DNA from 2 places in the Agrobacterium sp. DE0009 genome. Region 2 is predicted to be linked to the other one. Evidence: predicted binding sites of a transcription regulator. Region 2 holds the regulator's gene; the other holds the start of a gene.

Region 1 (15,548 bases), 360 kb from region 2:
ACGAGTTGGAAGCGGATATCGAGCCATTTCGTGGCCTGTTTCTGGCGCTGTTCTTCATGGCTGTCGGCATGTCGCTGCATATCCATATCGTCTGGGAGCATCTGGTCCTCATCCTGATCGCCGTGCCTGCCATGATGGCGGTCAAGGGCGCGCTGATCTATGGGGTATGTCGGATCGCCGGCTCGTCGCGCTATGCGTCGAGCCGCATTGCCCTGCTGCTTGCGCAGGGCGGCGAGTTCGGTTTCGTGCTTTTCACGACGGCTGCCGCGTCGGGTTTATTCCCGCAGGCAACCGCCTCGATCCTTGTCGCCGTGGTCACGCTTTCCATGGCCCTAACACCGCTTCTGGCGGTGATTTCCAGGCGTCTGACGGCGGAGGACGCGGAGGAAGACAAGCTTGAGGAGGATTTCGATGGCGCGGGCGCGGATGTGCTGATGATCGGCTTTTCCCGTTTCGGCCAGATTGCTTCACAGATCCTGCTTGCCGGCGGTCGCGACGTGACCGTCATCGACAGTTCGGCCGACCGCGTACGTCAGGCCTCGCGGTTCGGCTTCCGTATCTTTTTCGGCGATGGCACCCGCAAGGACGTGTTGATCGCCGCGGGGATCGAACGGGCCGATCTCGTGGCGGTCTGCACCCATAAAAAGGACGTGACCGACCGTATCATCGACATGATCCAGTCGGAATTTCCAAGCGTGCGCATCTATGTCCGCTCCTATGATCGCATTCATTCCATCGACCTCAGGAAAAAGGGTGTGGAATATGAAATTCGCGAGACGCTGGAATCCGGCCTGCTGTTCGGCAGGCGCATTCTGGAGGGGCTGGATATGGATGGTGAAAGGGCGCTCGCCATCTCCGATGACATTCGCGAACGCGATGAACAGCGGCTGGAACTGCAAGCCGTCGAAGGCCTCGCCGCCGGCCGGCAGATGCTGCACAACAAGCCGGTTCGCGAGGTGAAGCCGGAGCCGCTGATGAAGCCGAAGAACAAGGCGGAAAAGCGGGAGGAGGAAGAGGATATGGAAGACAACGAGACGGAAGTTTCGGTGTAATTTTAAGGGATGCAGGGATCAAGCGGCTTGTTTCTTCTCCCCCCGGGGGAGAAGTCCGCGGCATCGGGATGAGGGGGCAAGGGTGCTGTCAATTGCTGGCGTTGCCCCCTCATCCGACCCTTCGGGCCACCTTCTCCCCGGCGGGGAGAAGAAACCAGTGGCAACCGCTTGTTCCTAGCAAATACTCAGGGATTGCTGCTTAGGCCTCCACACCCTGCCCGCGATGAAATAGCTCTACCTGTATTTCAATCTGCCGCTTCAGATCATCCTTGATGCTGGACGACGCATTCAGCACCTCTTCCGACTTCAAGAAATCCAGCACGCCGAAACGGTGCACCGGCGGGCGCAGGAAGATGTGCGGCGGGCGCAGCCTGAGTTTCAGCGCAATCGCCGCCTGCATCATCAACTGGCTGGCGCCGAACAGGCTTTCCAATCGGCTGGGCATGGTGGTTCCATCCCCTTCCGGGCCACCGACGACATCAACGCCGATCACGATATCGGCGTGGTCAAGCAGATGCTCATAGGGGACCGGATTGAAGATGCCGCCATCGATCATGATGCGACCGTCGATACGAACCGGCATGAACAGCGCCGGAATGGCGGCTGAGGCCGCCAGCGCCTCAATGATCTCACCGCTTTCGACCACCACTTCGGTCTGGGCGTAATAATCGGTTGTTATGACTTTCAGCGGAATGGCGAGTTCGGAGAACTCCTTCGGCAACGCCTGTGGCATCAAGGCGTGAAGAATAAGTTCGAGATTGAACTGTCCGAAGCGAAAGCCATGGGCTGCGTGGCGCATCGAAGCGGGACCCAGGCTCCAGAGCCGGTTGGCGACGGAGCCCTTGCGTCCCATGAGTTCGAGCGTGTACTCGCGGATGCCGCGGCCTGACATGCCGGCAGCCATGCCCGCGCCGATGATGGACCCGATGGAAGAACCGGAGATTGCGACCGGCCGGATGCCGAGTTCGTCAAGCGCCTCGACGACATTGATATGGCAGATGCCGCGCGCGCCGCCGCCGCCGAGCGCCAGTCCGAATGTCGGCTCATGGCCTTTTTGACCGTCGCGCCCGGGAACCTCTTCTCCGGCGCTGACGATCGTGATCCCCTCGTTGCCAGCCTGCTCCATGCAAAACACCCCAGAAGTTTACCACGGTAAGGGTTCTGCCTATTGCGCAAACAAGACAAGACCGTGACTGACGGGACGTGTCCCGTCAGGGCTCGTAGCGGTAGAAATGCATTTTCGTGTCGCCGAAGATGCGGCTTTCGAGCAGCCTGAACGCCGGATCGACATTGACTGCCACATCGCCGCGCTCTTCCAGGATGGCAAGCGCGCCGGGGTTCAGCCAACCGCCGGTATGGGCCGCCGCAAACGCCTTTTCGCCGTGGCCGTGACCATAGGGCGGATCGGCGAAAAGAAGATCGAAGGGCTCGATGTTGTTGACGCCGCCGAGCTTGGTGGCGTCACGCCGCAAGATACGGGCGCGACCATGCAGGCCGAGCGCATCGATGTTTTCCCACAGAAGGCCCCTGCCCTCGACGCCGTTCTCGACGAACAGCGCCACGCGACAGCCGCGCGACAGCGCCTCCAGCCCAACCGCACCCGTTCCGGCGAAAACGTCCAGAACGCGCGTGCCGTCAAGACTTTCCGGATAGGCGTGGCTCAGAATGTTGAAGAGGCTTTCCCTTGTCCTGTCGATAGTCGGACGAATGGAATTCGATTTCGGCGCGGCCAATGTGCGGCCGCGAAACTCACCGCCTACGATCCGCATTACGTGTCATTCCCCTGCCTCCAGAAGGTTTGCCACCCGGGCCTTTGCCGCCCGGCTTGCCGCCACCGGGACCACCGGGGCCTTTGCTCTTGCCTGAGAAAACAGAACGCTCGCCACGCTCGCCCGACTTGGCGAAAGACGGCTTGCCGAAGCCTGGCTTGCCCCCCGGCTTGCCACCGCGGGGCTTGTCGCCGGCCGGGCGCGCGCCGCGCGGGCGATCGCCGTCTTCACGGGGCCTGTCGCGGAAGGGGCGGTCACCGGCAGGTCTTTCACCACGGGCGGTGCGGTCACCAAAGCTCTTTTCGCCACGGGGGCGATCACGGTCGCCGTCCTCACGCGGGCGGTCACGGAACGGCCGGTCGCCAAAGGGCTTGTCACCGCGAGCCGGACGGTCGCCGAAGCTCTTTTGACCGCGCGGGCGGTCGCCATCCTCGCGTGGCCGGTCACGGAAGGGACGGTCGCCAAAAGACTTTCCGCCGCGTCCACCACGATCACCAAAACTCTTTTCGCCGCGCGGACGGTCGCCGCGTCCACGGCCACCTTCTTCTTCGCGCGGGGAGTCGGAGCGGATCCACTCGCCTTCGGCATCCGCATGTCGCACGACGTTGCGGCGGGCTTCATCCTGCGCAGATGGTTTCTTGAACAGGCTTTCGGCCTCCGCGCGGGCGGAAGACTTGCGCTCCTTGCCATCACGCGTCGGCCTTGCACCGGGCGCCATCCAGACATTCGCCGTGCGGCTCGTGCCAGCGGGCTGGCGTGGGCGGCGGTCGTCACCCTCATCCTCGCTGCGGCCCTTCGCGCCGAACTTACCCGCAGGTTTCGCGGCAAATTTTCCGGCGGGCTTGTCGCCGCGCTTGGTATCGAGGCGGCCGAGCGCCTTTTCGCGACGATCCTCGGACTTGCCGCCCTTGTCGGACCGCTCCCTGCCAGCAGGCGCGTCGCTCTTTGCCCATTCGGACTTCACGGGCCGCTTCGGCGCACTGTCGTCCTCATCTTCGGTGACATTATTGTAGATCGGCGCGTCGAAATTGGCGCCAGCCTGTTCTATCAGGCGTGGGCCCAGCTGGTCGCGCAGCATGCGGCCGCGCACTTCGAGCACCTTGCCTTCGGGCAGATCGCCGAGCTGGAACGGGCCGTAGGATACGCGGATCAGGCGGTTCACCTCAAGACCAAGCGCGCCGAGCACGTTCTTGATCTCGCGGTTCTTGCCTTCGCGCAGGCCCATGCTGATCCACACATTGTGACCCTGCGTGCGATCGAGCGTGGCATCGATTGCGCCGTAGAGCACGCCATCGACGGCAATGCCTTCCTTCAGCTTGTCGAGCGCTGCCTGATCCACTTCGCCATGGGCCCGCACGCGGTACCGGCGCAACCAGCCGGTGGTCGGCAGTTCCAGCACGCGGGAAAGACCGCCATCATTGGTCAGCAGCAGCAGGCCTTCGGTGTTGATATCGAGGCGGCCGATGGAGAGGACGCGCGGCAGCTCTGCGGGAAGATTATCGAAGACGGTCGGGCGGCCTTCCGGGTCGGAATTGGTGGTCACCAGACCGGCGGGCTTGTGGTAGAGCCACAGCCGCGTGCGCTCGGCACCACGGATAGGCATGCCGTCCACTTCGATCTTGTCCGACAGCGTGGCGTTGACGACGGGCGTGTCCAGCTTAACGCCGTTCAGCGACACACGGCCTTCCATGATCATGCGCTCGACGTCGCGGCGCGAGGCTACGCCGGCGCGCGCCATGATTTTGGAGATACGCTCGGGTTTGGAGCCACCAACGGTTTCCGGCAGCGGCGCTGCCTTTGCCTCGGCGGGCTTGGCGTCGCGCTGTGCGGCCGGCTTGCCTGGGCCTTTGGGCTTCTTGTCGCGGCTAAATGTCTTGCCGCCGTCACGCTTCGGCTTGTCTTTAAATGTCATTTGCTGTTTGCCTGTTGTTTGGGCTGTCCTATCAGGTCCAAGCACAAGGGTTAAGAGGAAATTGAAACGCAATGGCCGAAAGGACGCATTTCATGGAACTGGCGCTGGCGGAAGCCCGTGCCGCGGCTGAGCGGAATGAGGTTCCGATCGGCGCGGTCGTGGTTCTGAACGGGCGCGTCATCGCCAAATCCGGCAATCGTACCCGGGAATTGCATGATGTGACGGCGCACGCCGAAATCGCCGCGATCCGCATGGCCTGCGAGGCATTGGGACAGGAACGCCTGACCGATGCCGATCTCTACGTGACGCTGGAGCCCTGCACCATGTGCGCGGCGGCGATCTCGTTTGCCCGTATCCGCAGACTTTATTACGGCGCACGGGACCCGAAGGGCGGCGCCGTGGAGAGCGGCGTTCGCTTCTTCAGCCAACCCACCTGCCACCATGCGCCCGATGTCTATTCAGGAATGGCGGAAAGCGAAAGCGCAGACATCCTGCGGCAGTTTTTTCGCGAGAAACGTCTCGACGACTAAGCAGCCTCCGGGAGGATCAAATCTCCCGCAGGCCGCCATTGTCTTTATTGGAAGGGGTTCCACCAGCTCTTGCCGGTGCCCGCAACAGCCGCTTCTTTCTTGCGGCGCTTTTCCTTCTTCTGCTCGGGTTCGCCGAGATCGGTCAGCTGATCCTGCGGAACGCTGCGATATTCAGCCGGCGGATCGGTCAGGAACTTGCGCTGTGCGTTGACGACGGAACCGCCCTGTGCTTCGGCCTTGGCCTTGCGGAAGGCTTCCCACTTCTGGCTTTCGGTCATCTGACCGGCCGTACCGTTACCTGCGAGCAGCGGCGAGCGGTAATGCGGGTTGTTCTTGTTGGCATCCGCCTCGTCGCGCAGACGTTCGCGGGTTTCTTCCGGCGATTCGACCCACTGCGGGTTGTTTTCGCGGTTGGCCATGTTCTGCTGCGGTGTGGTCAGCTGTTCGGCGCGGGCCTGGGCGGGAACAACGAGCCCGGGGCGCGGGCCATATTTCAGGTTGCGCTTGCTCTGGTCGCCGGTGATCGAGGTTGCGTTGCCCAGGTCGTCGACGAGCTGTTCGGCCGCCGTCTTGCCCGTTCCGTAGGTCGGGCTGGTGCAGGCGCCCAGCAGCACGCCTATCGTCGTGACGCCAACAACCGTGCGAAACATGCCCAAACCCTGCGCATTACCCTGCATCGTCTTCATTGAAACCCTTCCAGCCGTCCGTCCCACTTCGCCAGACATCGTCTTTCGGCAGGCGGCAGCCCGCATTGCCGTGCAAATCCGGCCATTTTCAGGCAGGTGTACCGGATGAAGAGGCAAAGCGCAATTCATCCGGTCATTTTCATTACGAGAGTGCGGCAAGCTCACGCAGGGCCGCCGCATCGCGGGCAGAAACGTCAGGATAATCCGGATCGGACCCGACATCGGTGGTGATGCGCCACGAACGGGCGCATTTCACGCCCTCCGCCAGCTTCTGCTCGACCACAACCTTCGGCACTTCCGGCAGGCGGAAACCGTCAGCAGGGCCTTCGTCACCCACAACCGTGATGGCTGAGGTGATGCAGATTTCGGCAAAGTCCTGATCCTTCAGCGCGGCCAGCAGATCGGCGTCGGCGATGTGGACGACAGGTGCTGCCTCCAGCGAGGAGCCGATGCGCTTTTCACGGCGCTCGACTTCAAGCGCACCCGTCACGACGGTGCGGACCTTGCGGATTTTCTCCCACTTCGCTTCCAGCGCATCATTCTTCCAGTTTGCCGGGATTTCCGGGAACTGGGCGAGATGCACCGACTCCGCATCCGGGTAGCGCGACAGCCACGCTTCTTCCGTGGTGAAGGGCAGCATGGGGGCAAGCCACGTCACCAGGCAATCGAACAGCTTGGCGATGACCGACAGGGCTGCGCGACGCTTCAGTGACGAGGGCGCGTCGCAATAAAGCGTGTCCTTGCGGACGTCGAAATAGAAGGCCGAAAGCTCGACATTGGCAAAGTCGATCAGCGCGCGGGTGATCTTCTTGAACTCGAAGCCGTCATAACCTTCGCGAACAACGCCATCCAGTTCGGACAGGCGGTGCAGCACCAGCTTTTCCAGCTCTGGCAGATCGTCATAGGCGATCTCCTCGCCCTTGTAATGGGCGAGTGTGCCGAGCATCCAGCGGATGGTGTTGCGCAGCTTGCGATAGGCATCGACATTGGTCTGGATGATGGCCTTGCCGAGGCGCTGGTCTTCCCAGTAATCCGTTGTCATCACCCAGAGGCGCAGGATATCGGCACCCGACTGGCTCATGACTTCCTGCGGGGCGACCACGTTGCCGAGCGACTTCGACTGCTTGCGCCCCTGCTCGTCCATGGTGAAACCGTGGGTCACAACGGCATTGTAGGGCGCACGGCCACGCGTCGCGCAGCTTTCCAGCAGGGACGAATGGAACCAGCCGCGATGCTGGTCGGAGCCTTCCAGATAGACATCCGCCGGCCATTTCAAATCTGGCCGGTCTTCCAGCGTGAAGGTGTGGGTGCAGCCGCTGTCGAACCAGACGTCGAGGATATCCATGACCTGCTGCCACTTGGCGTGGTCGTGGTCATTGCCGAGGAAGCGTTCCTTGGCGCCTTCGGCGAACCAGGCGTCCGCGCCTTCGGCCTCGAAGGCCTCGAGGATGCGGGCGTTGACGGCTTCGTCGACCAGAACTTCACCTTTCTCGTCGGCGAATACGGCGATCGGCACGCCCCAGCTGCGCTGGCGCGATAGAACCCAGTCTGGACGGCCTTCGATCATGGCGCGCAGGCGGTTCTGGCCGGAAGCCGGCACGAAGCGGGTCTGGTCGATGGCGGAAAGCGAACGGGAGCGCAGCGTTGTGCCGTCGCCCAGTTCCTTGTCCATATAGACGAACCATTGCGGCGTGTTGCGGAAGATGACAGGCTTCTTGGAGCGCCAGCTATGCGGATAGCTGTGCTTCAGACGGCCGCGGGCAAACAGGTTGTTTTCCGTGATCAGCGCCTTGATGACGCGATCATTGGCGTCACCCTTCTTGCCGTTATCGTCCATGACGCGGGCAGCACCGCCTTCGGCCGACGGGCCGAAACCGGGGGCGTCTTCGGTGTAGAAACCGTCGTCGCCGACCGTGAACGGTATCTTGGAGGAGATGCCGCGCGCTTCCAGATCGCGCGCCTGCGCCATCCACGCGTCAAAGTCCTCGCGGCCATGGCCGGGGGCCGTGTGCACAAAGCCGGTACCGGCATCGTCGGTGACGTGATCGCCATCGAGAACCGGAACAGGGAAGGTGTAACCCAGCGAAGCCAGCGGGTGGGCGCAGGTGACAGCCGCGAGTTCTTCCGCTTTCACATCGCGCAGGCGTGTGAATTCGAGCTTTGCCTTGGCAAAGCACTCGGCAGCCAGCTTGTCTGCGAAAACGAGTTTTTCGCCCGGCTGCGGCCCGAAATCATTCGTCGCTGCCGTGACCTCGTAAAGGCCATAGGCGATGCGCGAGGAAAACGAGACGGCGCGGTTGCCCGGGATCGTCCAAGGCGTGGTCGTCCAGATGACGATCGAAGCGCCATTGAGCTCGGCAGAGCCCTCAACGACCGGGAACTTCACCCAGATCGTGTCGCTCTCGACGTCATGATATTCGACTTCCGCTTCCGCCAGCGCCGTACGTTCCACGACCGACCACATGATCGGCTTGGAACCGCGGTAGAGTTGGCCGCTCTTGGCGATCTTCAAAAGTTCGCCGGCGATACGGGCTTCGGCGTGGAAGTTCATCGTCGTGTAGGGGTTTTCGAAGTCGCCCTCGATGCCGAGGCGCTTGAACTCTTCCGACTGGACCTTGATCCAGCCGGCCGCGAACTCACGGCACTCCTTGCGGAATTCGTTGACCGGAACCTCGTCCTTGTTCTTGCCCTTGGCGCGGTAGGCTTCCTCGATCTTCCATTCGATCGGCAGGCCGTGGCAATCCCAGCCCGGCACGTAATTGGCATCGTAACCGCGCATCTGGAACGAGCGGGTGATGACGTCCTTCAGGATCTTGTTCAGCGCATGGCCGATATGGATGTTGCCGTTGGCATAGGGCGGGCCGTCATGCAGCACGAATTTCTCGCGGCCGGCGGCCGAGGCGCGCAGCTTCTTGTAAAGGCCCATCTCCTGCCAGCGTTTTACCGTTTCCGGTTCCTTCTGCGGCAAGCCGGCGCGCATCGGAAAATCCGTCTGCGGCAGATAGAGGGTGGTGGAGTAGTCCAGTTTTTCTGCGGTGTCGCTCATAATCGTACCGTTGTTGCGCGCCGTATCGGTCGCGCGATCTCAATTGCAAAGAGGGCAAATTCGGAAAGCGCCATGTCATTCCACATGTCCTAAAAACCACATGTGATGGAAGCGCCAAAATCCCGGACCTTCCGGCTCTCTCAGAGCGGGCGGAAGGCCGGGCCAATAATTCGGCCAATCTGAACTGCAAATTTCAACCGGTATTGGGACATGGACGGTTGTTTATGCGGTTTCCCGGCAAAAAGGAAGTGAAAAGCGACGGTAATGGGAGAGGCGACGACTGAGGGTCAGAATGCGATCTTCGCATCCAGTTCGCTGAGCGGACGCACGCCCGAAAGTATCGCCCTCGCCTCCTCTTCATCGCGCCTGATCTGGGCAACCAGCGGATCGAGCCCGTCGAACTTCAATTCATCGCGCAGGTGGCCGAAGAAGGAGACCGAGCAGACCTCGCCATAGAGATCGCCCGAAAAATCAAAAACGAATGTTTCGAGCAGCGCTGCGCCGTTGTCAGTGACGGTCGGGCGATAACCGAAGCTCGCCACGCCGTCGCGGATCGAGCCATCAGGCCGTCGGAAGCGGACGGCATAGATGCCGGCCTTCAGCTCCGTTTCCGGCGCCAGGGCCATGTTGGCGGTGGGGTAACCGAGCGTGCGGCCGAGCTTCTGGCCGCCGATGACTTCGCTTTCCACCGTGAAACGGTAACCGAGCAGGCCCGCGGCGCCCGCCACATCGCCCTCGCGCAGAAGCGAACGTATCCGACTGGAAGAGACGACATCCGCGCCCTCGTCGCGGAAGGCATCCACCAGAGTCACGTCGAAACCATGGCGTTTGCCTGCTTCCATCAGGAATGCCGGCCCACCTTCCCGACCCTTGCCGAAATGGAAATCGAAGCCTGTGACGACGGCGTTGGCATGCAGCCAGTCAATCAGGATGGACTGGACGAATTCTTCCGCCGAGCGCTGCGAAAACTCGCGGTCGAACGGATATTCGATGACGGAGCGGAAACCGATAGCTTCGAGGATGCGCGCTTTCAAAGGGGCGGGTGTGAGGCGGAACACGGGCGTGTCGGGCCTGAACACGGAACGGGGATGCGGCTCGAAGGTCAGCACCAGCGCGGGGACGCCGCGGGCTTCCGCCAGTTCAAGCGCACGATCGAGCACGGCCCGGTGGCCGCGATGCACGCCATCGAAATTGCCGATGGCGACGACGCCGCCACGAAGAGCTTCGGGCAGCGGCTCCTTTTGTTCATTGCGGTGAAAGACGGTCATGACAGTCGATCCATTCCAGCGCCAGCTGTTGATGAGGCGAGACGCCCTCAGGCCAGTCTAGGCATCCACCAGCCGGGAGAAGCACCTTGCCCCTTGAGATAGGCATTCAGAAGCGCCTCGTCCGTCTGGCCGTTCAGCGTATATTCGGCGACGTGAATACCGCCGCTGATATAAAGAAGGTTGAGGCCGCTCGCAATCGCACCCTTCACATCCGTCGGCATGCCATCGCCGATGGCGAGAACGCGATCCTTGGCGAAAGCACCGCGCACCTCCTTGGCCGCAGCCAGGCAGGCCTCATAGATCGGTGCATGCGGCTTCCCGGCGATGCGGACTTCGCCGCCGAGCTGTTCGTAATAAGCGGCCATGGCGCCGGCACAGGGAATGATGCGCTCGCCGCGCTCGACCACCAGATCCGGGTTGGCGCAAATCATCGGGACCTTGCGGGCGACGAAGCTCTTGAGCATGTCGGTATAATCTTCCGGCGTTTCGGTCTCGTCGTCGAAAAAGCCGGTGCAGACGACAGAGTCAGCCTCCGCTTCGCCAACCACCTCGACATCGAGGCCTTCGAGCAGCGGCATGTCTCGCTCGGGACCAAGCAGGAAGACCTTTCTGGGGCCTTCCGCTATCAGGCCGCGCGTGACGTCGCCTGAGGTGATGATGCGGTCATAGGCCTCGTCGGGCACGCCGAGCACACGAAGCTGCGCGATGACGCCGGGGGCAGGACGCGGAGAATTGGTGATGAGCACGACCGTCTTGCCGGCCTCGCGCGCGGTCCGCAGCGCAATCGCCGCATCCGGAAAAGCGCTGACACCATTGTGCAATACGCCCCAGACATCCGAAAGAATGACATCGAACCCATCAGTGATGTCGCCGAGAGTATGAATGCGGTGGGCCATGAGATGCTTTCCGGATGCGAGAAGAGGGTGTGCGTCACATCGCAAAGCGGAAGGCCGATGGCAAGGAAAAAAGCGCCGGCGCGCCGGGCTAGCAGCCGGCTGGCACAGTCCGGACACAAATGTCGCGTGGCTTCCAAACCTTCGCAACAGGCCGAAGGAATGCCGCCACAGCCTTCGCTCGGGAAGGGAAAAATTCCGTCGCGGAACGCTGATAACCATAGGCCGTAAAATTTTTCAGGCAGGGCGTTCTTGACTCCGGGAGAAGCCCTCCTTATCTCGGTTGCGCTGGCACTCGACAAACGAGAGTGCTAACACCCATCAGGCGAGCTGCAAAAGCTCGCGCAGTCATTTGATCGAGGGATTAGACAATGACAAGCACCAATTTCCGCCCGCTTCACGATCGCGTCGTCGTTCGTCGCGTTGAGTCCGAAGAAAAGACCAAGGGTGGCATCATCATTCCCGATACCGCCAAGGAAAAGCCGCAGGAAGGCGAAATCGTCGCCGTCGGTTCCGGCGCGCGCGATGAGTCCGGCAAGGTCGTCGCTCTCGACGTCAAGGCTGGTGACCGCGTTCTGTTCGGCAAGTGGTCCGGCACCGAAGTCAAGATCAACGGCGAAGACCTTCTGATCATGAAGGAAGCCGACATCATGGGCATCATCGGCTGATTTCGGCCAACCCATCCTTCCTTAAATTTCAAGCCGGACCCGGTCCGGCCATTCGAAACCAGGAGTTTTGAACATGGCAGCCAAAGAAGTAAAATTCGGCCGCACAGCGCGCGAAAAGATGCTCAAGGGCGTCGACGTTCTTGCTGATGCAGTGAAGGTAACCCTCGGCCCGAAGGGTCGTAACGTCGTTATCGACAAGTCCTTCGGCGCTCCGCGCATCACCAAGGACGGCGTTTCGGTCGCCAAGGAAATCGAACTGGAAGACAAGTTCGAGAACATGGGCGCACAGCTCGTTCGCGAAGTTGCGTCCAAGACCAACGATATCGCCGGTGACGGCACCACCACCGCGACCGTTCTGGCCCAGGCCATCGTTCGCGAAGGTTCCAAGGCAGTTGCTGCCGGCATGAACCCGATGGACCTGAAGCGCGGTATCGATCTGGCCGTTGCTGAAGTCGTCAAGGACCTTCAGGCCAAGGCCAAGAAGATCAACACGTCTGAAGAAGTTGCACAGGTCGGCACGATCTCTGCAAACGGCGAGCGTCAGATCGGTCTCGACATTGCTGAAGCAATGCAGAAGGTTGGCAACGAAGGCGTCATCACCGTTGAAGAAGCCAAGACCGCTGAAACCGAACTCGAAGTCGTTGAAGGCATGCAGTTCGACCGCGGCTACCTGTCGCCCTACTTCGTGACCAACCCTGAAAAGATGGTTGCGGACCTCGAAGACGCCTACATTCTTCTGCACGAAAAGAAGCTCTCGAACCTCCAGGCCATGCTCCCGGTTCTCGAAGCTGTCGTTCAGACCGGCAAGCCGCTCGTCATCATCGCTGAAGACGTCGAAGGCGAAGCCCTTGCAACGCTCGTCGTCAACAAGCTGCGTGGCGGCCTCAAGATCGCTGCCGTCAAGGCTCCTGGCTTCGGCGACCGCCGCAAGGCCATGCTGGAAGACATCGCCATCCTGACCGGTGGTACCGTCATTTCCGAAGACCTCGGCATCAAGCTCGAAAACGTTACCCTCGACATGCTCGGCAAGTCGAAGAAGGTTTCGATCTCCAAGGAAAACACCACGATCGTTGACGGCGCCGGCCAGAAGTCCGACATCGAAGGTCGTGTTGCCCAGATCAAGGCCCAGATCGAAGAAACCACCTCCGACTACGACCGCGAAAAGCTGCAGGAACGTCTTGCCAAGCTCGCTGGCGGCGTTGCCGTCATCCGCGTCGGCGGTTCGACGGAAGTCGAAGTGAAGGAAAAGAAGGACCGCATCGACGACGCTCTCAACGCGACGCGCGCTGCCGTTCAGGAAGGCATCGTGCCTGGTGGTGGCGTGGCTCTGCTGCGTTCGTCCACGAAGATCACCGCCAAGGGTGAAAACGACGATCAGGAAGCCGGTATCAACATCATCCGCCGCGCGCTGCAGGCTCTGGTTCGCCAGATTGCAGACAATGCAGGTGACGAAGCTTCCATCGTTGTCGGCAAGATCCTCGAGAAGAACGAAGACAACTACGGCTACAACGCCCAGACCGGCGAATATGGCGACCTGATCCAGCTCGGCATCGTCGACCCGGTCAAGGTTGTTCGCACGGCTCTGCAGAACGCAGCTTCGGTTGCTTCCCTGCTGATCACCACCGAAGCCATGATCGCCGAGCTTCCGAAGAAGGACGCTCCGATGCCGGCAATGCCGGGCGGCGGCATGGGCGGCATGGACTTCTAATCAGTCCTGTCACCGGAATAAGGAAAGGGCGGTCTTCGGATCGCCCTTTTTCGTTTGCTGCCGGTGGATATTGGTCGCTTTTGAGACAGACCCAATGGCGCGCTGCAATCAGCCGCAAATTGGAAGATTACTGACGGTTATGCGGGCGGGATGACTATTTATCGAACGTCCGCGCAAGCGGTTTCCACCTTTCTGAGGGCCGTTGTCTAGTTGCACCGACCGGCCGCTTCGGGTTTGATGTCCGGCAGGCACGTTCGCCTGCGGCTGGCGGAAAAACTTGCGCCTTCCGGCTTTCAGGATCAGGAGCAAGGTCGGGTCACCGGGCTTTTCCTGTTTCCGCGCCTGGAGCGACGTTGCTTCTATTCTTGAGCCCGTCCAACGCGGAGGACTTGACCGTTCACAAAATGAAGACAAATTGTCTCCTATTGTTCATCTTTCTGGGCGAATGATTTTCCGTCATTGATATCTCCAGACATTGCCCCAAACCGGCGACACGCCGATCAATTACCGGAGATTTCCATGTCCAGCAGCCAGAACGTTCTCGTTCTTATTGCCCGTATCCTGCTTTCCTTCATCTTCATCTATTCCGGCTTTGGCAAGCTGACTGATCCGGCCGGTACGGCTGGCATGATCGCCGGCGCCGGCATGCCTGCCGCAACCGCGCTCGCCTATCTGGCAGGTCTTTTCGAACTCGTGACCGGTCTTGCCATTCTCGCCGGTTTCCAGACGAAGATCGCCGCCTGGGCTCTGGCCGTCTTCTGCGTCTTCACCGGCCTCGTCTTCCACAGCGGCACCGTTGCCGTTCCCGGCTGGCCTGACCCGGCTCTCGGCTGGATCAATGCGCTGAACGGCATCATGCTGATGAAGAACATTACCCTCGCCGGCGCTTACATCCTGCTCGCTGCCTTCGGCCCCGGCGCCTATTCCGTCGATGCGAAGCGCGGTGTTGCTCTGGCCCACGCCTGATCCGAATAGACCATCAACAAAAAGGCCGCCGGAGCGATCCGGCGGCTTTTTTTGTTTAGTTCTCAGACCGCCGCTTTGATGCGGGACGCGATCTCTTGCACCGCCGCATTACCTTCATGCTCCGGCTTGCGGGCGCGGACAAAACAGGCTTCCGAACGAACGATGATGCCGTCGGAGAGAATTTTCAGGTGATTAGCTTTCAGGGTCGAACCCGTAGAGGTGATATCGACGATGATATCCGCCTGCCCCGCCGCCGGCGCGCCTTCGGTGGCGCCGAGGCTTTCGACGATCCTGTAAAGCTGAATGCCATGCTGGCGCGAAAAGAACTGCTGCGTCAGCCGCCAGTATTTGGTTGCGATGGCCAGCCTTCTGCCATGGCGGGCGCGGAATTCCGAAGCGACATCACCGAGATCGGCCATGCTGTCTACATCCAGCCAGATTTCCGGCACAGCGACCACGACATCGGCATGGCCGAAACCGAGACGGGCGCAAAATTCCACCTGCGCATCGGCATTGGTCAGGCCCTCACGCACCAGATCTTCCCCGGTCACGCCGAAATCCACCGTGCCGGCACCGATCTCGCGGGCGATCTCGGAGGCCGACAGGTAGGCGATCTCGATATCGTCGCGACCTTCGACGCGGCCGCGATAGGAACGATCATTGCCGACGGCCGCGACTTTCAGCCCGGCGCGTTCGAGAACAGCGGAGGAGTCTTCCTTCATCCGGCCCTTGGAGGGCAATGCGATGGTGATCATGGCTTACTCCCGCGCACCGTTTCGATGCGATCCAGCCAGAGCGAGAAGCCCACGGCCGGTATTTTTTCCTGTGCGCCGAGCAGCGTCAACAGCCGGTCGAAACGGCCGCCACCCGCGAGAACACTGTCTCCACCCGCTTCCATCACCTCGAAAACAAGGCCGGTATAATAGTCCAGCGGGCGACCGAAGGCCGCGCCATAGGTGACGGTTTCGAGGTCAACGCCAGCGTTCGAAAGAGCCGCGACACGTTTGTCGAAAGCGGAAAGCGCCCCATCCAGTTTCAGCTTCGCCTTTG
Region 2 (15,548 bases):
CGGCGATGGATGATACCGGCAGAACCACCAGGACATCGGTCGTGTTGAAAGCATGATCAACGACCGCGCCAGCGCCAAACATGGCCCCGAGACGCATGTAACCCTTGATCAGCGGCGGCATGGCATTCAGCGCCTTGCGGGCGTTGAGCGCCTCTGCCGGGACGAGGTCCATTTCGTGGTAGAGTTCGGGGAGCGCGACCGCTTCCCACTCTCCCTTTGCCAAGCAATTATGGTGCAGGAAGGACAAGGCGAGCGCGTGCGCTTCCGGCTGCACGCCGGGGAATGAGGCGCAGCCGATCATCGCGTCCATGCGGTGTTTGACCGCATAAGACCAGTTGCCCTGCCACAGAAGCTCGACGGTGCGTTTGGTGCGATATTCCGGCAGCACGCAGGAGCGGCCAAGTTCCATGAAGCGCTTGCCGGGATGACGTGCGACGAGGCCAGCGATGTCGAATTCGCTGGCTGAATAAAAGCCGTTATTTGCCATCGCGATATCCTGCCGCAGCAGGCGATAGGTACCGACGATCTGGTCCTCGCTGTCGCCTTCGATCGACTTGTCGAGAACAAGCAGATGATCGCAAACGCTGTCCCAGGCGTCGAAGTCGCGCTGGCGCCGCATCGCTTCTGCGGGAAGGCGCGCCTTCATCTCGTCCACAAAGACCCGGTAACGCACGGATTGCGCGGCATCGATCTCTCGTTCGTTTCTTGCCAGCCGTGTTTCCAGCTTGCCGATACGCCCGAAAAGACCCTCATTGTCCTGAGCTATGTCCGGACGAGCAGGAATGACGACATTGTTCTCGCAAATGTCATGATTGAGGATTTCGGCAACCATGGGGAATCGCTCCGCCACCAAAGAATTTTCCTGTCATAAATCACTATTTGACGACAGAATAGTGACAAAATGCGACTAGCGCGAGTCCGCCGTTTCATATTAGCGACGGACGTTTTGCCTTCAGTAGCCGGTGAATTTCCTCAACCAGCCGGCCTGGATCGGCAGGCTTGGCAAGCACGGCGCCGGCGCCGGCTTCCAGCAGCTTTTCAGCGGGCGCAGTCGTCGCATCGCCGCTCAGTACAATGACGGGAATACTTCTGTCAGCCTCCATGCTCCGCAAAAGCTCGGGAAGCACGTCCATCCCCTCACCGCCCGGCATATTGAGATCGGATATGATGAGATCAGGCAAACGGCGCGCGCAGGGTTCCAAAGAGTGCCGGAGCCCCTCGAAGTCTTCGACAAGACGAACGACATAACCGTTTTTTTCCAGGACAGCGCGGACGATGCGCTGGTTGACGGCGTCGTCTTCGGCAACGAGGATCTCAATGCCGCCTGTCGGGTCTTTCATGACGCGCGAGGAAAATCCCACATCCGGATGGTTGTCGTTGATCGCATCCCGACGCTCGATCCCGCGCAGACGGCCGCACAGAACGTCGATCAGGGATTTTTCGCGCAGCGGCCGGATCAACCAGGCGTCGAAGGATACATGCATTGTCGAGGGGCGCTCTTCCGGGCTGACCAGCAGCGTGCGGCGAACATCCTGGTGTGGCCAATCCTTAAGTGCATCCCTGAACAGCGGTGAAATACGCCGATCGACAATGATATCGGTAAGCCCCTCCGCCTGCACGGTTGCGTCGTTTCGCAGCCTTTCAAGATCATCTGGCTGGTGAATGAGCTGGCATCGTCCCCCGAGCGCTTTGATCGCCTCCATGGTCACCCCTGCCGCCACACCTTCCGGCGCGATAAGGAGGACATTCGTATGCTGCAGACACCGGCGCCTTCCGACATCCACCATCTCGGCAGGGGCGCCAGCCGGCCGGAACGTCAGCTTAAAGGTGCTCCCCTTTCCTTTTCGGCTGGAAACCGTGAGGCTGCCACCGAATTCGCGCACGATGCGGGCGGAAATCGCGAGGCCAAGACCCGTGCCGGCGCTTTGCTGCGATACAGGCCCGGCCTGCTCGAACTCGCCAAAGATGCGTTTCTGCTCCGCCTCGCTCATGCCAGGACCGGTATCTTCAACGCCGATGCATAATTCCCCGCCAACCATGTGCGCCCTGACGACCACCCCGCCTTCCCGCGTGAATTTGACGGCATTGCCGATGAGATTGAAGAGAACCTGCCGGAGCCTTGCCGGATCGAAATCGAGATGATCGGGCACATCAGGCGTTACGAAGGAGGCGATTTCGATGCCCTTCTCATGCGCGCGGTGGGCCAGCATCTCAACGACGCTCTCGATCAGCCGGCGCAGATTTTCAGCGCGCGGATTGAGCCTGAAGCGACCCGCCTCCAGTGTCGAATAATCCAGGAGATCCTCGACCAGTTGCACCAGCGACTGGCCGGACTGCCGCATGCCATCCAGATAATTGCGCTGTTCTTCGTTGAGTTTGGTCTGGGACAGAAGATGGTTCATGCCGAGCATGCCGGAAAGTGGCAACCGGATCTCGTGGCTGACCGTGGCAAGCAGCCTTGCCTTCACGGCATCGGCCTTTTCGGCTCGTAACCGGGCGTCTTCCCGCTCGGCGAGCGCAAGCCGCTCCTCGGTCACGTCTCTCGCGATGCTGCTGATCATAAGTCGGCTACTTGAAAGATCTCGCGTCACGACATCATGCCAGGAAAAGATGCGCTGACCGAACGGCGTCGCGATCTCGACATCATAGGCGTGAACCTTCTCACCCGGACGGAAAGCAATACCGATTTCCTCGCAGCTTAATCCTTCCGGCGCCGCACAACCGGTCATGTCGCGAAAGATCCGGTTCGCCTCGACGATGCGCCGGTTCATGTCACGGATCACGAGAATGTCGCCCATGGATTCCTGCATCTCCGCGATCAACGATCGGTTTTGCGTCTGCCGGAGCCTGAGATCGGATTCTGCGACCTGAGTAACCGGCCGCTGAGGAGGCGTGCGAAAGAGCGCGTAGACAAGGAGGCTGACGAGCAGCAAGCCAAAGAAGACTGCCAGGCCGACGGTCGTCGCATAGGGCACTGCAAGTGCAACCAGAGCCGCGACAAAGCCTCCAACGGATAAGGATGCGGCGATGTGGAGCGCTACAGTGCTGACATGGATCGCATGGTCCTCGTCCGCTCGTCGCGGCGCGGTATCGATGCGATCTGCCGCCTGCTCCGCCGTGGCGGCCAGGCCAAGCCCATCCGAAACTTTTTGCCGCAGTCTTGCCAGTTCGCTCATGCTCAACCGCTACCACGGCAGCGGTTTTGATATGTTTGGCGGCAACCCTAAAATTTTACGTTTTGGCTGCCCGGGCGTGCAAAACTTCGTCAAGGATAACGCAAGCTGCGCCAATGGTTATGAAACTGTCTGCGAGATTGAAAACGGCGAAGGACCAAGTCTCAGTGTAAAACAGAATGTAGTCGATGACGTGGCCGTAAAAAAAACGGTCGAGAAGATTGCCGGCGGCACCTGCAATAATGAAGGCAAAGCCGAGATGGGCGAAGGTGCGGTCCGCTGCCGTCTTGCGCCACAGCCACAGAACGAAGACGACGATCACAAGCCGCATGCTGACGATGAACCAGCCGTGCATGTCTTCGAGCATCGAAAAGGCAACACCGAGATTGTAGGTCCGGTAGAGCGCAAGGAACGGAGCGACGGGCACCATCTGTTGCAGCGGCAGATAGGCCTCAACCAGCTGCTTGACGACCTGGTCCAGCACCAGTGCCGCGACGATCAGCGCAAAAGCAGGACCGAATTTCGAGAACAATGCCGCTTTGGCCATTACGTCACCGGTGCCAGTTCGAGGAGATGTCGCCGTGCTTCAAACAGCATGACGGCGGTTGCGATGGCGAGATTGAGACTATCGGCACGGCCCTGCTGGGGAATGCGCGCCAGTTGGTCCGCCTTGCCGGCGAGTTCCGGCGGAAGGCCGGATTGCTCGTTACCCATCAAGATCACGACCGGTTTGCCGGCATAGTCGATCTTTCGATAATCGACCGAACCGGCAAGATGCGTGGCAACAACACTGACGCCAGCCGATTTTTTCCAGGCCAGAAATTCATCGACGGAGGCACGAGCGACCGGCGTGGCAAAAACCGAGCCCATTGTGGCGCGCACCGTCTCCAGCGAAAACGGATCGGTGCAATCGCCGACCAGAATGACGCCAGAAGCGCCCGCCGCATCCGCCGTGCGAATGATGGTGCCGAGATTTCCGGGATCGCGCACGCGGTCGAGCGCGATATAGGTCTCGCCCTTTTCCGGTCGGATATCCTTCAGCGGCTTCCATTTCTGTTCGAAAATGCCGACCACCATCTGCGGATTGTCGCGGCGGGTGATCGAGGCGATGACCTTTTCGCTGACTTCGAGTACGAGACCGCCCGAGGCCACGGTCTTTACCGCCGCCTGCTCCACCAGAGGCTTGCCCTTGGCGGCCTTGGCGTAAACCAGGGTCTTGATCGTCCAGCCAAGCTCAAGGGCGTCGATGACCAGTTTCAGGCCTTCAGCCATGAAGGTGCCCGTCTCTTCCCTGCCCTTTTTCTGGGTCAGTGCCTTGATATCCTTGATGATGGGATTGGCAAGACTCGTCACTTCCTTGACCTGGCCAACGCGTCGCGTGGCGTTTTCGCGCATGTCCTTCATCATTTCGGCTCCCAGCGGCTGAACAGCGATGTGGAAAGAACGCGGCCCGGCGTTTTGCCGTCTAGCCCGGCCTCGCGAATGACCAGTTCTCCAGACGCAACAGTGCCGCCCGCGCCGCGCATCGTTTCGCGCATCAGTTCATGCATGGAATAGAAGCTGGCCCGGATGGAGTAGGCAGTCAGCACCAGGCCTAGCGCCTTGGGCGAGAGGATTTCCCGGCAGATATCGAGCATCAGCGGCAGATGGTCGAACAGCTGCCAGACTTCGCCATGGGTGCCGCGGCCGAATTTTGGCGGATCGGTGAGGATGATGTCGTAGGTGTTGCCACGACGTTCTTCCCGCTGGATGAACTTCATCGCGTCTTCGCATATCCAACGAATTGGCGCATTTTCCAATCCTGCGAGCGACTGGTTTTCCTTCGCCCAGCCAATTGCTTTCTTCGACGCGTCCACATGGGTCACTTCAGCCCCGGCCGCCGCCGCAACCAGCGAGGCGACACCGGTGTAGCCGAAGAGGTTCAAAACCTTCAGTGGCCGGTCGGCCGTCTCGACCGCATGTTTCAGCCATTCCCAGTGGACGATCTGTTCGGGGAAAACGCCGACATGGCGGAATGCGGTGAACCGGCCGAGAAAATTGACGCCGAGCAACGACAGGGGCCAGGTCTCGCCGAGCGCCGCTTTCGGGAAACGCCAGCGACCCATCCCGTCTTCATCCGTATCGCCGGTGAAGATGGCATCGGCATTCTGCCACACGCGGTCCGGAACGGAGGGTTTCCACAGCGCCTGGGCCTCCGGACGAACCACGCGGTAATCACCATATTGTTCAAGCTTCAGGCCGTTGCCGCTGTCAATCAGGTGAAAATCACCGGCCCCGCTCGATTCGAGAATGACGGGAACCTGCTCGGCAGGCAAAATCCCGGTGCGCTCCTTGAGGGGACGTGCGGGCACCTGTTCTACGGCTGATGCTATACTGACCTTTTCCTTCGCCGGCGCTTTTGGCGCGTTGCGCACGGCGTCGGGCTCACGCCTTTTCGGCGCTGCATCCGGTCTGCGTGCCGGCTTCACGGCGTTAATCTGCTTCTTATCGGCCCCGGCCCGCGCGCGCGTGCCCGGTCGGCTGTCTTTTTTCTTCAATGGAATCTTTCCGCTTATGCCCGCGTCTTATTGCGCAGCAAATAGCATCCCGAACGCCGCTCTACCAGAGCCACAACAATTCTCGGCACCATCACTTTGCCGGGAGCTGTCCCGCGTTCGGTACGGCGCCGCCCGTTGCCGCCTTTTGACGGTTCGCCTCATCATGCCAGCGAATGGCTTCCCTGGCCTCGATACGGGCGCGTTTGCGGTGTTTTCCCTGAGCGACCCATGTGGCCGCCGACCCCAGCAGGACACCAAAAATGACCGCCAGGAAGAGGAAAACAAAGAAGGGCGCCGTGAAGGACAGAACGCTGTCATCCGGCCGGAAGGGATTAAGGGCCAGCGTCACGGACTGTCGATTGGCGACGCAGAGGATGACGAGGATGATCGCCAGGGGCAGCAGAATGATGAGGTTGATGATTTTTTTCGACATCCGACAATACTCCATCACTGCAAACGCGCGACCGGCACATTCTTAATCGCCGGGCTCCAAGGGCGGTCAATCGTCCTCTTCGTCACCCATACCGGGATTGAGGCGTTCGCGCAGTTCCTTGCCCGTCTTGAAGAAAGGCACCCATTTTTCCTCGACGAAAACCGACTCACCCGTGCGCGGGTTCCGCCCGGAACGGGAAGGACGGTTTTTGACGGAGAATGCGCCGAAACCACGAAGCTCGACGCGGTTTCCTGCGGCCAGGGCATCGGTGATTTCATCCAGCACCGCATTGACGATGTTTTCCACATCGCGGTGATAAAGGTGCGGGTTACGCGCAGCAACGATCTGCACCAGTTCAGACTTGATCACGGTTGCCCCCTGAAAGAATTGGATTTTTAACGCGGCTCAACCTGCCAAACGGAAACAAGACCGTCAAGAAACAACTTGTCCGCTCCGAGCTGGCCAGCCCCCGCAAAGGGAATTAAATCGTCGTATCCCAGAAACTTCGCTATTTGCGCAACACTGAACAGCGCAAAAGGCGAATTCGACGACGGCGCACGCCATTCGACGATCGGCAGATCCTTCGCCACACCACGGGTTTCGAGATAGGCGCGAATCTCCTTTTCGCCGCCCAGCGTGTCGACCAGCTTGTTGGCAAGCGCCTGACGGCCGGTGTAGATCGATCCATTAGCCAGTTTCAACACGTCCTCGCGCGGCAGCTTGCGGCGATCGGCCACAAGATCGACAAACCAGCCATAGCTATCCATCACCATGGCGCGGATCATCGTCTTGGCTTCCTCCGGCGCATCATGGAACGGCGAAGGCTCGGCTTTCATCGGCGATGACTTGATTTCCTGGAGCGAGACGCCGAGCTTTTCCAGCAACGGACCGAGTTGCGGATACTGGAAAATCACCCCGATCGAGCCGGTGATGGAGGTGTCCCCGGCGACGATGACGTCACCCGCCGATGCGATCATGTATCCTGCCGACGCTGCAAGCGTGCGGACATCGGAGACAACAGGCTTCTTTTCCGCCACAGCCCTGATGGCCTTGAATATGCGCTCACCGCCATAAGTCGTGCCACCGGGCGAGGAAATGGAGACGATCAGGCCTTTGACGTTATCGCTCTCGGCGATCTTGTCGAGCCGTTCAAGAAGTTCGGTATTGTCGGTGATCAGGCCGGTGATTTCGACCCGGGCGATATGCGGTCTCGCGCTCTGCGGAGGCCCTTCCCAGAAGACCCGATAGAGGCCAAAAGCGCCCGCGACAAGCAGCAGAACGGCGGCAATACGCCAGAAAGTCAACTTGCGGCGCAACCGCCTTCGATCCGCTATCGCCATATTGTCCATCAAAACCTCTATCGTCCGCTTTTGCGTTTTAGGCCATATGGAACTTCTAGCGCGAAGCCGCAAGGAAACAATAGGAAACCAGAATTACGATTAAATTCGCATTTCTCTTGCACCTCTCCCGACAAAAACCATATTGGCAGGACAAAGCACTCGTGCCAAATATATTGACTTGAGACACAAGCTTCGATTGTACGCCACACCGAGGCCTGAGAAGCATTCCGGACCCACACTTATGCTTGATAGACTCCGCGAAGCCGCGCCAGCATTTCCGTTGCCGAACGACCAGAACCGCGCCTACGGTTTGGCATTGCGCCATTCTGCGCGCGTGAAGCGCCTGAAGATCATTCTTCCGGTCAGCTCGGTGATTATTTCGCTCGTCTTCATCGCGGTCTCGGTTATTCGAACCTGGGCGCCTGAAAATGTCTCGCTGGAAAGCGCGAGGATCGAAGACGGCAAGATCGTGATGGAAAAACCTGCCGTTGCAGGCCGCAACGAGAAGGGGATTGATTACTCCATGAACGCGGACCGGGCGTTGCAGGACATTGCGAACCCCAATCTCATGACCTTGGAGAAGGTTCTTGCGGCGGTGCCGGTCAACGACGGCGTTGCGCAGGTGATCGCGAAGGAAGGCGTTTTTGACAGGGCCACGAACAAGCTGACGATGACGGCCCCTTTTGACATCAATCTCAGCAATGGCATACAAGCGAAGTTCCAGTCTGCAGATGTCGATCTGAAGGCCGGAAAAATGAGCAGCAAGGACCCTGTTTCAATCAAAACAAACGACGGGTCGATTGTTGCGCAATCGATTGATATCGCCGATAATGGCAAAACCATCGTATTTTCGGGGCAGGTACGGGCACGTATCGCTGCATCCAATATTAAAAATGAAGGCAAGTGAGAGCCCGGTCCAGATGATGCAAATGTCCCGTCCCGTTACCTTTGGCAAATATGCAGGCATCGCTTATGCGGGCCTGATTTTTTCCTGTCTTGCTACCGCCGCAGTTGCACAGAGCACGACCAGCAATATGCAGGGCGTCAAGCTGTCAAGCGACGAGCCGATCACGATCGACAGCGATCAGGCGGAAGTTCGAGACCAGGAGCGCAAGGCCTATTTCACCGGAAACGTGAAGGTTGTGCAGGGCACGACGACGCTGCAAGCCGGCAAGATGACGGTCAATTATGCCGGTCAAGGCGCGTCGCTGACCGGTGGCAACGCCCAGATCGAAAAGATCTTCGTCGACAACAACGTTTACCTGACCTCAGGCACGCAGAATGCGACCGCTGATCACGGCGAATTCGACATGGCGAGCCAGACATTCATCCTCACCGGCAAGCAGGTCGTCCTCTCCGAGGGTACCAATGTCTTTACCGGCTGCAAATTGACGGTTTTCATGGAGACGGGGCAGGCAAAGCTCGATGCTTGCGGCGGTCGCGTTCGGATCATGCTTGATCCGAAGTCGCAGAAAAAACAGTAGTTTCTCGTGAACATAGCTTCCATCTCAAAGATATTCGGCGGCGGGCGCAGCCGAGCCGCAGCTGCCGCCTCAACGGCCGATAAAACCCCGTATGAGGGAACGCTGATCGCGCATGGCCTGACCAAGACGTACAATACCCGTCGCGTCGTCAACGGCGTTTCGCTTGTCGTGCGTCGCGGTGAGGCCGTCGGGCTGCTTGGTCCCAACGGCGCCGGTAAAACCACCTGTTTCTACATGATTACGGGTCTGGTTCCCGTCGATACCGGCAAGATCGCCATTAACGGCAATGATGTGACCACAATGCCGATGTACCGGCGCGCGCGCCTTGGCGTTGGTTACCTACCGCAGGAAGCATCGATTTTCCGCGGCCTTACCGTTGAGGAAAACATCCGCGCCGTGCTCGAAGTGCATGAACCTGACGCGGCGAAACGCAACCGCAAGCTCGATGAGCTGCTGGAAGAGTTTCATATCGCGCAGCTGCGCAAATCGCCTGCCGTCGCGCTTTCGGGTGGTGAACGCCGCCGCCTGGAAATCGCACGCGCCCTTGCGACCGATCCGACATTCATGCTGCTCGACGAGCCTTTTGCCGGCGTCGATCCGATTTCGGTGAGCGACATTCAGAATCTGGTGAGGCACCTCACAGCCCGCGGCATCGGCGTTCTGGTGACGGACCACAATGTGCGTGAGACACTGGGCCTCATCGACCGCGCTTACATCATCCACGCTGGTGAGGTCCTGACGCACGGCCGGCCTGACGACATCGTGAATAATCCGGACGTAAGACGGCTCTATCTGGGTAACAATTTCAGCCTTTAGGATGGCGGGCGCGAAAGATTCTTCATCGCGCCCCGCGCTGACGCTTGACCAAACAAAATAAAAAAGCAATTTTTGGGCCAAGTTCCGTCGTCTCAGTAAAATTTTTGGAAATTCAGGCGACGGAGAAGCTGTAAAGGGAGTTTCGCGTCCGCCATGGCATTGTCTGCCAGCCTTTTGCTGCGTCAAAACCAGTCTCTCGTGATGACACCGCAACTGATGCAGTCGATCCAGCTGCTTCAGATGACGCATTTCGAGCTGACGCAGTTCATTGCGCAGGAAGTGGAGCGCAATCCGCTGCTGGAAATTGCAGCAAACGACAGTGATTTGGGCAGCGATGCACCCCTAGACGCGGAAAGTTTCGGCGACGCGGATGGCGATGGTGCGGAGCGATCACCTGATGTCACTGCCGACAGCGACGACTGGTATGGCGATCGAGCCGCCAATCTCGGAGAGCAGCTGGATACCAGCTTCGAAAATGTCTTTCCTGACGATGCAGAGCCCAGAAAAGCCGATGCTCCTGAACTGGCGGGCCAATGGAAGTCGATGCCCGGGCAGGAATCCGGGGAAAGTTATGACCTCGACGACTTCGTTGCTGCCAGGCAGAGCCTCAGCGACCATCTCAATCAACAATTGCCCCTCGCCATAGCTGCCGCAGAAGACCGGATGATTGCCGATGCGCTGATCGGCCAGCTTGACGAGACGGGATACATCGCTGCCGACGCCGTCGAGGATGTCGCCGAGCGGCTGGGCACAAGTCCTTCATCAGTCGAGGAGGTGCTGAGGACACTCCAGAGCTTTGACCCACCGGGCGTCTTTTCCCGCTCTCTCAGCGAGTGCCTCGCAATCCAGCTGGCGCAAAAGGATCGGCTGGACCCGGCGATGCGGGCCTTTATCGACAATCTGGAACTGCTTGCGAAACGGGACTTCGCGACCCTGAAGAAAATCTGCGGTGTCGATGAGGAAGACCTTCTCGATATGCTGGCCGAAATCCGCACACTCAATCCCCGTCCCGGTGCGGGTTATGACTCGATGGTTTCAGAAACCATTGTTCCCGATATCATCGTTCGTCCCTCCTCCGCCGGCGGCTGGCTGGTGGAAATCAATCCCGAGACCCTGCCGCGCGTGCTTATCAACCAGAGCTACTTCGCCGAGGTGTCGAAACACAAGGCGCGTGCCGGCGAAGATCAGGATTTTCTCTCCGAATGCATGCAGACGGCCCATTGGCTGACCCGCAGCCTCGATCAGCGCGCCCGCACAATCATGAAGGTGGCGACGGAAATCGTCCGCCAACAGGATGCCTTCCTCGTCAACGGTGTCGATCATTTGCGCCCACTGAACCTCAAGACGGTGGCCGACGCCATCAAGATGCATGAATCCACCGTCAGCCGGGTGACGTCCAAGAAGTACATGCTCACGCCACGTGGGCTGTTCGAGCTCAAATATTTCTTCAGCGTATCGATCAGCGCAGTAGAGGGCGGAGACAGCCACTCCGCCGAAGCGGTTCGTCACCGCATCAAGGCCATGATCGCCCACGAAGCAGCCGATGCGGTGCTTTCCGACGATGATATCGTCGACAATCTGAAAAAGGGTGGCATCGATATCGCTCGCCGCACCGTTGCGAAATATCGCGAAGCGATGAATATTCCCTCTTCGGTGCAGAGGCGCCGGGAGAAGAAGGCTATGGCCAAGCTCTCCGCTTTCTAATCGAGGTACCCGATCACGTTCGCAGCGGTTTTTTGCCGCACCATTGACTCTTTCAACGGCAGGGGCTAGAAGCCCGCCGCACACGTAAGCAAGGTCATTTGTAACGGATTCACCTCCACCGTCCATGGGCGTAAAATTCGAATGAGGGCTTTTTAAGGTCTTCGAAACGCTTGGATGCGCGCGCGGCTTGACGTAAGCTGGTACTCGCAAATCACTACAAAAAGGAAAATTTCCATGAGTGTGCGTGTATCTGGTAAACATATGGAGATCGGTGAATCTTTCCGTCAGCGGATTGAGGACAATATAGGTCTGGCAGTTACCAAATACTTCGATGGGGGGTATTCAGGCCAGGTGACGGTGGAGAAGTCCGGATCGCGTTTTGCGGCCGATTGCAAGCTGCATCTCGATACCGGTGTTGTATTGCATGCGGCGGGTCAGGCAAATGATCCGCAGGCGAGCTTCGACGCCGCCGCAGAGCGGATCGAGAAGCGCCTGCGTCGTTACAAGCGCAAGCTGAAAGACCACCACAATGGTGCGAACGGTGTATCGCAGGAAATCGCTTACACGGTCATGGATGCTATTCCCGATGAGGACCATGAGGTCCCTGAGGATTACGCACCCACCATTGTGGCCGAAAGTTCGAAACAGATTAAGACCATGTCTGTCGCCAGCGCCGTGATGGCGCTCGACATGACGGACGAACCGGTTCTGCTGTTCCGCAGCCCGGGCAAGGAATATCTCAACATCGTCTACCGACGTCATGACGGCAATATTGGCTGGATCGACGCGGAAACGATCAAGAGCTGAACAGTCTGACAAGACGTGGGAGGCAGAGCGCGAAAGCGCCTCTGTCCCCCACCTCTCTCGATGGCATGAAGGAAAAAGAGAATGGCGTTGGCAGATCTGCTGCAACAAGATGCGATTATTCCCGCCCTCAAGGTGAATTCCAAAAAGCAGTTGCTTCAGGAGCTGGCCGCAAAGGCAGCCAGAATTACCGGAGTCTCGGAACGGGAAGTTTTCGACGTCATCCTCCAGCGTGAAAAGCTCGGTTCGACTGGTGTCGGCCACGGCATTGCCATTCCGCATGGCAAGCTTAACAGCATTCAGCAGATCACCGGGGTTTTCGCGCGTCTTGAAACGCCGGTTGATTTCGAGGCACTGGACGATCAGCCCGTCGATCTCGTATTTCTTCTGCTCGCACCGGAGGGCGCCGGCGCCGATCATCTGAAGGCTCTTTCGCGCATTGCGCGGGCCCTGCGCGACCCTGAACTGGTGGCCAAGCTGCGTGCTACCGATTCCGACACCGCAATATACGCGTTCCTTAATCAGGAACAGGCGACGGCTGCCTGACGGCAGGCCTTCTTTCCCAGTTAATGGCAATAAAAAACGCGCCCAGAAGGCGCGTTTTTCGTTACATCCAAACGGATGTCCTCAAGCGTCTTTTTCGTTCACGGACGCGGTGCCCGGTTCGGCCGAGGCAGCAGCTTCCGCCTTCGGGCCGCCCTTGGAGACACCGACCATAGCGGGGCGCAAAACGCGGTCGCCAATGGTGAAACCGGCCTGAATCACCTGCAATACGGTGTTGTTGGGAACGGCCGTGTTGGGAATTTCAAACATGGCCTGGTGGAAATTCGGGTCGAACTTCTGGCCCTCGGCATCGATCTTCTTCACGCCGTGGCGTTCCAGCGTCGACAGCATTGACCGCTCGGTCATCTCCACGCCCTCAATCAGGCCGTTGAGACCGGCTTCGCCATTGGTCTTGAGCTCATCGGGAATGGCTTCCAGCGCGCGGCGAAGATTATCGGAAACGGCAAGCATATCGCGTGCAAAGGCAGCCATCGAATAGGCCTTGGCATCCTTGACATCACGCTCGGTGCGGCGGCGAAGATTGTCCATCTCGGCGGCAAGGCGCAGGAATTTATCGCGCAGATCGGCGTTCTCAGCCTTGAGCACCTCCACCGGATCGGGCTCTGCCGTTTCGGCCTGTTCTTCACCTGCCTGGGCAGGTTCGACAAACTCTTCCGCGACGTCCGCGTCAGGTCCGGGCTTTTTTGTATCGTCGGTCATGACGTTCTCCAGATTAGACAGTTAGTGGTTGCGCCCGATATCGAGCTTTGACGGGCAAAAATCAAGGCTTGCGGCGAAAAGCTTGCCGCAATCTCTTGGGGGACCCGGGGGCCGCCCTATCGCTGCTTGCGGGAAAGGCGCGCCATGATCTGTGCGGTGTAATCCACCATTGGCACGATACGGGCATAATTCAGCCGCGTCGGGCCGATGACGCCGACCGCACCCACGACTCGATTGTCCTCATCGCGATAGGGCGCGACGATCAGCGAGGAGCCGGACAGCGAAAACAGCTTGTTTTCCGAACCGATGAAAATCCTCACGCCTGACCCGCTTTCAGCAAGATTGAGGATTTCGATGAGGTTTTCCTTGCGCTCGAGATCGTCGAACAGCAGCCGGACCCGGTCGATGTCTTCTTCACCGGCAAGTCCCTCCAGCAGGTTGGAGCGACCACGCACGATGAGGCGGCCAAGCTTGCCGTCCTCGCTGTCGCCAGCCCACATGGCAAGGCCGCGCTCGACGAGGTCCTGTGCCAGCGTGCCGAGCTCCGACTGAAGTTCCGCCCGCTGCGTCTGAAACTGGCTGCGCAGTTCCTGCAGCGTCTGGCCCGACAGGTGGGCATTGATGAAATTCGCCGCCTCGGTCAGTTGCGACGAGGAAATGCCCGCCGGCAACTCGATGATGCGGTTCTCCACCTGATTATGGTCGCCCACCAGCACGGCAAGTGCCTTGGTCGGCTCCAAGCGGATGAATTCCACATGTTTCAGAATAACGTCGTTTTTCGCGGTCAGCACGAGCCCCGCACCGCGCGACATGCCCGAGAGCATACGGCTCGCCTCTGTCAGCAATCCGTCCAGCGATTGCTCGTGGCCAGCGACGGGCCCGATCTGGCGATCGATATTGGCCCTTTCCTCGGCGGGCAGATCGCCCACTTGCATGAAGGCATCGACGAAAAAGCGCAATCCCGTCTGCGTGGGCAAGCGCCCGGCGCTGATATGCGGCGAATAGATGAGGCCCAGCTCTTCAAGGTCGCTCATGACATTGCGAACGGAAGCAGGCGAAAGCGACATCGGCAGAAGTCGCGACAGACTGCGCGACCCGAGCGGTTCGCCCGTATCGAGATAGCCTTCGACGATGCGCCGGAAAATTTCCCGCGACCTTTCATCCAGCAGGGATGCCTGATCTTTTGAAAGCGGTGCAGAAAAACCCATCTCGTCCGTTCTTTGTCGTCTGTGTCCTGTCGTGGCTAATATAATGCGTCGCGCGGCTCCGGCAAAATGGAAATTGGCTTTGCAAAAGAACGGCCCGCGTCTTAGAAGGCAGGAACCAACATGGAGAGTGGATCATATGCGGCCTTCAGGCAGAAAAACCGACCAGATGCGCAAGGTTTCCTTCGAGCGCAATTTCTCGAAGCATGCCGAGGGCTCCTGTCTCGTGAAGTTTGGCGACACGCATGTGCTAGTTACCGCCAGTCTTGAAGAAAAGACCCCGCCGTGGCTGCGCAACAGCGGCAAGGGCTGGGTCACCGCCGAATACGGCATGCTGCCGCGATCCACCCATGAGCGTATGAAGCGCGAGGCTGCCTCTGGCAAGCAGGGCGGACGCACACAGGAAATCCAGCGTCTCATAGGCCGTTCGCTGCGCGCCGTCGTTGACCTGCAGGCACTTGGCGAGCGCCAGATCAGCATCGACTGCGATGTCATCCAGGCCGATGGCGGCACCCGCACCGCCTCCATTACTGGCGCATGGATTGCATTGCATGATTGCCTGAAGTGGATGGAAACCCGCAACATGATCAAGGTCGAGAAGGTTCTGAAGGACCATATTGCCGCGATCTCCTGCGGTATCTTCGCCAGCCAGCCGGTGATCGATCTCGACTATCTCGAGGATTCTTCTGCCGAGACCGACGCGAATTTCGTCATTACCGGCTCGGGCGGTATCGTTGAGGTTCAGGGAACGGCTGAAGGCGCGCCCTTTTCCGAAGAAGAATTCCTGAC

Evidence for each region. Region 2 encodes HrcA, which represses chaperone genes, less so after heat shock. Its sites were predicted from a motif close to GTTAGCACTCNCNNNNNGNGAGTGCTAAC; they were not measured.
Region 1: the regulator HrcA is predicted to act here: its motif matches at 11,444-11,472, upstream of groES (co-chaperone GroES).

The regions. Positions count from the first base shown of each region.
Region 1 covers NZ_VEIU01000001.1:1,251,654-1,267,201, forward strand. The annotation lists gene FS804_RS06415 (monovalent cation:proton antiporter-2 (CPA2) family protein) at 1-1,052, shown strand, start outside; gene FS804_RS06420 (patatin-like phospholipase family protein) at 1,252-2,178, opposite strand; gene rsmD (16S rRNA (guanine(966)-N(2))-methyltransferase RsmD) at 2,264-2,821, opposite strand; gene FS804_RS06430 (pseudouridine synthase) at 2,802-4,733, opposite strand; gene FS804_RS06435 (nucleoside deaminase) at 4,805-5,263, shown strand; gene FS804_RS06440 (hypothetical protein) at 5,308-5,949, opposite strand; gene ileS (isoleucine--tRNA ligase) at 6,092-8,995, opposite strand; gene FS804_RS06450 (bifunctional riboflavin kinase/FAD synthetase) at 9,283-10,263, opposite strand; gene FS804_RS06455 (TIGR01459 family HAD-type hydrolase) at 10,311-11,159, opposite strand; gene groES (co-chaperone GroES) at 11,528-11,824, shown strand; gene groL (chaperonin GroEL) at 11,898-13,532, shown strand; gene FS804_RS06470 (DoxX family protein) at 14,052-14,498, shown strand; gene hisG (ATP phosphoribosyltransferase) at 14,561-15,253, opposite strand; gene FS804_RS06480 (ATP phosphoribosyltransferase regulatory subunit) at 15,250-15,548, opposite strand, start outside.
Region 2 covers NZ_VEIU01000001.1:1,608,632-1,624,179, forward strand. The annotation lists gene FS804_RS08100 (GNAT family N-acetyltransferase) at 1-832, opposite strand, end outside; gene FS804_RS08105 (hybrid sensor histidine kinase/response regulator) at 927-3,176, opposite strand; gene lspA (signal peptidase II) at 3,232-3,720, opposite strand; gene FS804_RS08115 (RNA methyltransferase) at 3,720-4,580, opposite strand; gene FS804_RS08120 (class I SAM-dependent methyltransferase) at 4,577-5,710, opposite strand; gene FS804_RS08125 (LapA family protein) at 5,802-6,143, opposite strand; gene FS804_RS08130 (integration host factor subunit beta) at 6,210-6,536, opposite strand; gene sppA (signal peptide peptidase SppA) at 6,539-7,492, opposite strand; gene lptC (LPS export ABC transporter periplasmic protein LptC) at 7,725-8,390, shown strand; gene FS804_RS08145 (LptA/OstA family protein) at 8,407-8,967, shown strand; gene lptB (LPS export ABC transporter ATP-binding protein) at 8,974-9,783, shown strand; gene rpoN (RNA polymerase factor sigma-54) at 9,937-11,487, shown strand; gene hpf (ribosome hibernation-promoting factor, HPF/YfiA family) at 11,722-12,294, shown strand; gene ptsN (PTS IIA-like nitrogen regulatory protein PtsN) at 12,376-12,837, shown strand; gene grpE (nucleotide exchange factor GrpE) at 12,919-13,554, opposite strand; gene hrcA (heat-inducible transcriptional repressor HrcA) at 13,671-14,762, opposite strand; gene rph (ribonuclease PH) at 14,899-15,548, shown strand, end outside.